Pseudolabrys taiwanensis: one gene and its partner. The protein of the gene in region 1 binds, or shares a complex with, the protein of each later gene. Links are inferred from orthologs where the notes say so. Each region holds a gene or a part of one and is shown on either strand. Other genes may lie near its edges.

Region 1 (2,803 bases):
GCTCGCGGGGGAGGGTGGCGAGCGAAGCGAGCCGGGTGGGGGCTGCATTTGATTGTGATGTGACCCCACCCCCGGCGCTAACGCGCCGGACCCTCCCCTTTCAGGGGAGGGACACCTCACTTCAACAACTTCATCAGATCCGCCTTCTTCTGCAGCACCTGATCCATGGTGCATTGCTTCGGCGCCTTGTCGGGCCGCCAGCGCACGAGCCGCGTGCCATGACGGAAACGGCCGCCGCTGAAGTGATCGTAGCAAACCTCCACCACCAGCTTCGGCTTCAAAGGCTGCCATTGCGACGAGCGCTTGGTGGACCAGCGGCTCGGGCCACCGGGCTTGTCGCCGGTGAAACCCGGCGGCGCGATCAGCTTCTCCAGTCTGTCGGTGAGGGCCTTCTTCTCTTCGTTTTTCAACGACGACGTGAAGCCGACATGGTTGAGCAAACCCTTGTCGTCATAGAGTCCGAGCAGCAGCGAGCCGACGGTCTTCTTGCCTTCGTTGTAGCGGAAGCCGCCGACCACGCAGTCGGCCGAACGGAAATTCTTGATCTTCTGCATGCCATGGCGGTTGCCGCTCTCGTAAGGCACATCGCGCCGCTTGGCGATAATGCCGTCGAGCGTGCCGCCGACCTGCTTGAGCCATTTCCGCGCGTCGGCGAGCTTCGTCGTCGCCGGCGATAGCCGGATGCTCCGTTGCCCGCGGAAGTACTTCTTGGCGAAGTCTTCCAACCGCGCCCGGCGATCCGGCAACACGTCCTTCGTCAACACATCGCCGTCCGCGTCGAGCAGCAGATCGAACACGATCAGCAGCGCCGGCGTCTCTTCCGCCAGACGCCGCACGCGGCTCGCCGCCGGATGGATGCGCTGCAGCAGATCGTCGAAGGAGAAGACGCGCCCCTGCGGCACCACGATCTCACCGTCGAGCACGAAGCGCTTGGCCTTCAGCGCGGCGGCCGCGGCAACGATCTCGGGAAAATAGCGGGTGAGCGGCTGGCCGGATTTCGATTGCAGCGCGACTTTGTCGCCGTCGCGAAACACCAGGCAACGAAAGCCGTCCCATTTCGGCTCGTACTGCCATTGCTTGCCCGCCGGGATCTCGGCCACGGACAAGGCTTCCATCGGAGCGAAAGGTTGGCGGAGCGCGCGGGTCATGACCCTCGTTAACGCGCGACAACGGCTTCGGTTGAGAAAGTGTCGGCCGAATTCGTTCGCATGTCGGCGTTTGACGCCTGCGCACTTCGCCCTCCCACCTCCAGGGGAGGTGAAGAAAAAGCGCGACACCCTGCAAAAGCAAAACGGCCGGCTTTCGGCCGGCCGCTTCGAAAGTTTTGGCGGTAACGCCCTCAGACGCCGCCGGAAATCCACTGCTGCAGCTTCTGCTTCGGCGCGGCGCCGACCTGGCGCGATGCGATCTCGCCGTTCTTGAACATCATCAGTGTCGGGATCGACATGATGCCGTACTTGGCGGCGGTGTTCGGATTCTCGTCGACGTTGAGCTTGACGATCTTGACCTTGTCGCCGAGCGCACCGGCGATCTCTTCCAGCGCCGGAGCGATCATGCGGCACGGGCCGCACCATTCGGCCCAGAAGTCGACCACGACCGGCTCAGCCGACTTCAGCACGTCAGCTTCGAAGGTGGCATCTGAGACTTTGCCGACGGCCATGGGAATACCTCGTGTTGTGTGTCGCGGCGCATAAAGCGTCTAGGAATTGGAGTCGAAACCTATGGAGCGCCCCCCCTACCGTCAAGCGGCCCTCACGCGGGCTTGACCTGCGCCAATGCGGCTTCCAGCGTCTCCGTGGAAAGCTCCATCAGATCAGGCACTTCCGTCCAGATCAGCGCGGCCCGCACGGCCTTGTCCGGGTATAACTTCATCAGCACGGCGCGATAGAGCGCGAGCTGGGTGATGTAAGGCCGCGGCACCTCGTCGATTCGCGTCGGGGGCGGCCGATTCGTTTTGAAATCGCCAATAAAAACCGTGTCTTCGGTGATCGCAAGACGATCGATCTGGCCGCTTACCTGGATCGTCTCGCCGTTCAGAACGAGCCGGCCGACGATCGGAACTTCGGCCCGGCTTTCCGGCCCGTACAAAGCCGCCAGACGCGGATGCTCGAGCACCCGCATCACTTGCGCGGCGAGCGCATCGCGCTCGCCTGCGGGCAACTCCGTGCCGGCGCGCGCCAGATAATCCGCGGCGGCCGGCGCGCGGCGCGCAGCCGGGATGTCTGGCAGCGCCTGCATCAGCCGGTGCGTCAGCCGCCCGCGCACTAGCGCAAGCGTATCGGCGGTGGCGCCGGGCTTGCGCGTAACCGCCTCTTCCACCGTCGACGGTGTCACCGTACGGACCGCGACCGGCTCCGGTTTCGCCGCCTGCGACAGCCATGCCGGCACCAATGTCAGACCCGGCTGCTGCATCTCTTCGCGCGGCTGGGCCGCAGCAGGCTGCGCCTCGCCTTTGCGATAGCGCAGCACCTCGCCGTCGCCATCGTCCGCAGGCTCGGTCGTGCAGTCCAATTCCAACGCATCGCAGACGAGGCTGTACCAGCAGCCATCGGGAATCTTGGTGCGCCCTTGCGTGCCGCACACGATCAGCCGCTCGGCCGCGCGCGTCATCGCCACGTACAACAGGCGCCGATATTCGTCGCGCGCGTCGGTGCGCACGCGCTCGCGCGCCTCGCTCATCGCACCGACATCGTCGGATCGCGCCGTGCCCCAGACCACGGGGCCGCCGGGCAGATGCAGCAGGCGCGGATCGCGCGGCCCGGTCGGCGCCGATGTGGTGTCGGCGAGTATGACGGTGTTGGCC
Region 2 (5,384 bases), 1.1 Mb from region 1 along the record:
CGGGCGCGCGCGCTGATCGCCATGGTGGGCCTGCGCGGCTTCGAGGCGCACCGGCCGCCGCAGTTGTCCGGCGGCATGCGTCAGCGCGTGGCGCTGGCGCGCGCCTTGATCATGGAGCGGCCGATCCTGCTGATGGACGAGCCCTTCGGCGCGCTCGACGCGCAGACCAAGATCGTGATGCAGGAAGAGCTGGTCCGCATCACCGAGCAGACCAACAAGACCGTGCTGTTCGTCACCCACGCCATCGACGAAGCCATCCTGCTCGGCGACGAGATCGTGGTGATGACGGCGCGGCCCGGCCGGATCAAGGAAGTGATCAAGGTCGATCTGCCGCGGCCGCGCTCGCAGGAAATGGTCAACACGCCGGAGTTCGGCCGGCTCTACGACAGGGCGCTGCATCTGATCCGCGAGGAAGTCCTCAACGCGATGCGGCAACAGGAAGAAGTGGCGGGCTAGGCGATGGGCACCACCGGCACCAAGCACAAGAGCAAGGCCGGGGCGATCGTCTACATTGTCGTTCCTTATCTTCTCATCGTCGCGGTGGTGCTCGCCTGGGAAATCATGGTGCGCGTGAAGGGGGTGCAGCCGATCTTCCTGCCGGCACCGAGCGCGATCTTCAAATACCTGGTCGTGATGATCGCCGACGGCGAGATCGCCTATCATCTGTCGATCACCTTCCTGCGCATCATGGCCGGCTTCCTGGTGGCCGCAGCGACCGGCATCCTTGTGGGCATCGCCATGGGCATGTCGCGCCTCGTCGCGCGAATGGTCGACCCGTGGATCGCGGCGCTCTATCCGCTGCCGAAAATCTCGTTGATCCCGCTGCTGATCATCTGGCTCGGCACGGGCGAAGCCTACAAAATCGTGATCAGCGCGGTGACCGCGTTCTTCCCGGTCGCCATCGCCACTTTTGCCTCGATCCGCCAGGTGGACAGCGGCCTGATGAAGGCGGCCAAGGACCTCGGCGCCAATGTCCGGCAGGTGCAGCTGAAAGTGGTGATCCCGGCGGCGCTGCCGGGCATTTTCTCCGGCCTGCAGCTCGGCATGGGCGTGACGATCATCATGGTGGTGGCCGCCGAGATGATCGGCGGCTCGAGCGACAGCGGCATGGGTTACCTGCTCATTCACGCCGGTCAGGTGATGGAAACCGAAAAGGTATTCGGCGCGCTGATCGTGCTCGCGGTGTTCGGCGCCGTCATTACCAATGCGCAGAAGCGCATCGACCGCATGATCGCTCCCTGGACGGAGCGCGAGCATTGAAGAAATTGCCGGTGGTGGGTTCGTATCGGAGGGGAGAACGATGAAGCTTGGTAAGACGCTTGCGATGCTGTCGCTTGCCATCTTGGCGGCGACGGGGCGGGTCGCATCGGCCGACGATGTCGTGCGAGTCGGCGAGGGGCCATTCATCACCGGCGGCGGTTATTTCGTCGCCGAAGGCAAGGGCTACTTCAAGAAGCTCGGCATCGACGTGCAGCCGAAGATGTTCATCGACGGCGCGCTTGCGGTGCCGTCGCTGATCTCCGGCGAGCTCGATATCTCGTTCATGACGGCGAACGCCGCCTTGTTCAACAGCATTGCCAAAGGCGCGCCGCTGGTCTTCGTGCTCGATCGTGGCAACAACAAGCGCGGCCGCGGCTATACCGTCATCAACGTCACGCAGGAGCTGCATGATGGCGGGCTGAAGTCGATGGCCGACTTCGCCAAGCTGAAGGGTAAGCGCATCGGTCTCGGCGCGACCGGCAGCATCAATCAGTACCTCTTCGCCAAGGCGCTGGAAAAGGCCGGCCTCGATCCGCGCAAGGATGTCACCTGGGTCACCAACGTGCCGCAGCCGGACCTCATGAAGATGCTCGGGCAGAAGCAGGTGGATGCCACCGATCTGGCTTATCAGTTCGGCTTCTTTGCGCAGAACAACAAGTGGGGTCCGATCGTCACCGTCGACGACGAGATCGATCCGGACGGCGCCGTAGGCCTCTACGCGGCACGAAAGCAGTTCGTGCAGGAAAAGCGCGACGTGCTGGTGCGCTTCGCCATGGCTTATCTACAGGGCGTCAAGGATTTCAATGCCGCCGCCGGCGATCCCGACGGACACAAGGACATTGTAGAGATTCTGGCCAAGCGGACGGCACTGCAAAAGCCCGAGTTGGTCCGCGCCATCGCACCGCATTGGTCTTACACCAACGAAGATGGTGTACCGAACGTGAAGTCGGTGATGGCAATGCAGGACTACTGGTCGGATTATTTCCGTCTCGTGGAAACCAAAGTGCCGGAAAGTCAGCTGTTCGATCTCAGCATTGCGCGCGAAGCCAAGGCGCGACTGGATCGTGACAAGCCGTTCGGCAACTGACGGAACCCGCGGCGATGGGCGGCTCGTCCCATCGTCGCGATCCTTGAGACGAACAATCTTATGAAAATATAACGAGAATATAAAAAGCCGGGCCCCGTGGGTGGGGCCCGGCGACAGTATCACCGGCGTGGGGGCCGGCTACTCTTCCAGAGGGGAACATGCTGCGACGTCGGCTCATCTGGGAGGATACTTCCGGCGCAGCAGCAAGCCTGAAGTATGCTGTCGATATCGCTGCTCAGCAACGCGGCACACCGCATGTCAGCCATGCTGAATTTGCCGTCACATGACGGATGCGGCAAACGCGATATGAATTGTGGCGCTTGTGCGTTCGCCCGCATTTGTTCGCGCGGGCGAAACGTTCAGCGATATGAACTTAGAAATTCCAGCGCTGCGCATTCGCGACGAGGAAGTCGCGGAAGACCTGAATGCGCGCGACGGATTTGAGTTCTTCGGGATAAACGAAGTACGCATCGAGCGCGAGCGTGTTCGCTTCGCCGAACAACTGCACCAAGCCGCCATTCTCTTCGACGAGATAGTCCGGCAGCATCGCGACGCCGAGGCCGCGCTGACACGCGCGCAACACGCCGAGCACGTTGTTGATCGACAATGTCGGCGTGCGCGAGCCTTTGCCGTCGCGGCCGGCATCGAGCAGCCAGCGCCGGTTGGAGAAATGCGCCGGCACGGCGCCGCCGAGCAGGATGATGCGGTGGCTGTCGAGCTCTTCGTGCGTGCGCGGCGTGCCGAAGCGCTTGAGATAATCGGGCGACGCGTAAGCGTGGAAGTGCACCGAGAACAGCTTGCGCTGAATGAGATCCGGCTGCGTCGGTTGCCGCAAGCGGATGGCGACGTCGGCCTCCCGCATCGCGAGATCGAGCTCTTCGTCGGTGGTGATGAGCGTGATCTGGATGTCGGGATAGAGATCGAGGAATTCGCCGAGCCGCGGCGTCAGCCAATGCACGCCGATACCGAGCGAGGTGTGCACCTTCAGCTCGCCGTTCGGCCGCTCGCGGCTGTCGGTGAGTTTGGTGCGCGCCGCTTCCAGCTTCATGAACACTTCATGCGCCGTGCGGTAGAGTAGTTCGCCCTGTTCGGTGAGGATCAGGCCGCGCGCATGGCGGTGGAAGAGCGAAACGTTGAGTTCGCCCTCCAGCGCGGAAACCTGCCGCGATACCGCCGACTGCGACAGTCCAAGACGCTCGCCGGCATGGGTGAAGCTGCCCGCTTCCGCGGCAGCGTGAAACACTTTCAGCTTGTCCCAGTCCATCGACGAACTGTGCGTGGTCATCGTCATTCGGCGGCCGCCCGTTGCGTTTCATGTGCGGCCAAAAACCGCTCGACTTCGAGCGCCGCCATGCAGCCCTGTCCGGCGGCCGTGACCGCCTGCCGGTAAATGTCGTCGGTGACGTCGCCGGCGGCGAACACGCCGGGCACCGAGGTTGCGGTGGAATGGCCGGCCGTGACGATGTAGCCGGACGGCTTCATCTGCACCTGGCCGACGAACAGCTCGGAGGCCGGCTGATGGCCGATGGCGATGAACACGCCGTCGATCGCGCGCTCGGTGGTCGCGCCGGTCTTGATGTTCTTGAGCCGTACCTGATTGACCTTGAGCGGGCTCTCGCTGCCCATGACGTCGTCGAGCACGCTGTCCCAGAGAACTTCGATTTTCGGGTTCTTGAACAGCCGGTCCTGCAGGATCTTCTCGGCGCGGAAGTGATCGCGCCGGTGCACGATGGTGACCTTGGAGGCGAAATTGGTCAGGAACAGCGCTTCCTCGACGGCGGTGTTGCCGCCGCCGACGACGATGACTTCCTTGTTGCGATAGAAGAAGCCGTCGCAGGTGGCGCAGGCGGAGACGCCGTAGCCTTTGAACTTCTGCTCGGAAGGCAGGTCGAGCCAGCGTGCCTGGGCGCCGGTGGCGATGATCAGCGCCTCGGCGAGATAGACGTCGCCGGAGTCGCATTCGAGCCGGAACGGGCGCTGCGACAGGTCGGCTTTGAGCACGGTGTCGGTGATGATCCGCGTGCCGACGTGTTCGGCCTGCTTCTGCATCTGCTCCATGAGCCAGGGGCCCTGGATGACATCGGCGAAGCCGGGATAGTTCTCGACGTCGGTGGTGATGGTGAGCTGGCCGCCCGGCTGGATGCCCTGCAGCAGGATCGGCTGCAGCATCGCGCGCGAGGCATAGATGGCGGCGGTGTAACCGGCCGGGCCGGAGCCGATGATGACGACTTTGGCGTGGGTGGTCTTTGACATGGAGAAGCCCCCTGGCGGGCGTTTAGGGTTGCTCCCCCGGCATCGCCCGGGCTGACCGGACGGAAAACGCCGGCTCTTTTGCCCAGTCCCGATGTATGGCCTCCTGAGGAGCTATGCAAGATACGCAACCCCTGGAGTCACAGACTTGGGGTCAACGACCCCCTGATCCTCTGGATTTCGCGCAATATTCTTTCGCGAAACAATATTTCGCGGTATGGAAGGAGCATGCCGATCGAAAAGGATTCCGTCTTGCCAGCCCGCCTGGACGCCATTGACCGCAAGATCCTCAAGGAATTGCAGGACGATGGCCGGATCACCAACGTGGAACTCGCGCGCCGGGTCGGGATTTCCGCGCCGCCTTGCCTGCGCCGCGTGCGGGCGCTGGAGGAGGCCGGCTTCATCAAGGGGTATCGCGCCCTGCTCGACGAGAAGATGCTTGGCTACGAAGTGGCGGTCTTCGCCATGGTGCATCTCGCGAGCCAAGCCGAAACCGATCTCGCCGCGTTCGAGGACTTCGTGCGCAAGCAGCCGCTGGTACGCGAATGCTGGATGCTCTCGGGCGAGATCGATTTCGTGCTCAAATGCGTCGCGCCGGACTTGAAGACCTTCCAGGCCTTCGTCGAGAAGCTCACCTCGGCGCCGAACGTACGCAACGTGAAGACCTCCTTGGTGCTGCGCAACTCCAAGGATGCGGCCATGGTGCCGATGGAGGACTAGTCCTCCCTGAGCGCACAGCATCGCCGGCACGGGCGTGGCGCAGGCCGATGAGCCTGCCGCGCATACC

Evidence for each region. The genes of interacting proteins can lie anywhere in the genome.
Region 2: the proteins of trxA (region 1) and trxB are in contact, whole or in part, in a crystal structure (PDB 1F6M), measured with the Escherichia coli proteins. The link is inferred for Pseudolabrys taiwanensis from one-to-one orthologs.

Annotation. Positions count from the first base shown.
Region 1 is NZ_CP031417.1:3,932,131-3,934,933, forward strand. It holds trxA (thioredoxin), read right to left. Parts: upstream 1,661-2,803; coding sequence 1,340-1,660; downstream 1-1,339. Other genes in the region: DW352_RS18665 (ATP-dependent DNA ligase), read right to left, coding at 117-1,115; addA (double-strand break repair helicase AddA), read right to left, coding at 1,753-2,803. UniProt on the Escherichia coli protein: Participates in various redox reactions through the reversible oxidation of its active center dithiol to a disulfide and catalyzes dithiol-disulfide exchange reactions.
Region 2 is NZ_CP031417.1:2,838,677-2,844,060, reverse strand. What follows is about bases 2,618-5,384. They hold trxB (thioredoxin-disulfide reductase), read right to left. Parts: upstream 4,601-5,384; coding sequence 3,635-4,600; downstream 2,618-3,634. Other genes in these bases: DW352_RS13580 (chromate transporter), read left to right, coding at 5,352-5,384; DW352_RS13585 (Lrp/AsnC family transcriptional regulator), read left to right, coding at 4,850-5,317; DW352_RS13595 (LysR family transcriptional regulator), read right to left, coding at 2,721-3,611. Outside these bases: DW352_RS13610 (ABC transporter ATP-binding protein), read left to right, coding at 1-456; DW352_RS13605 (ABC transporter permease), read left to right, coding at 460-1,260; DW352_RS13600 (ABC transporter substrate-binding protein), read left to right, coding at 1,301-2,347.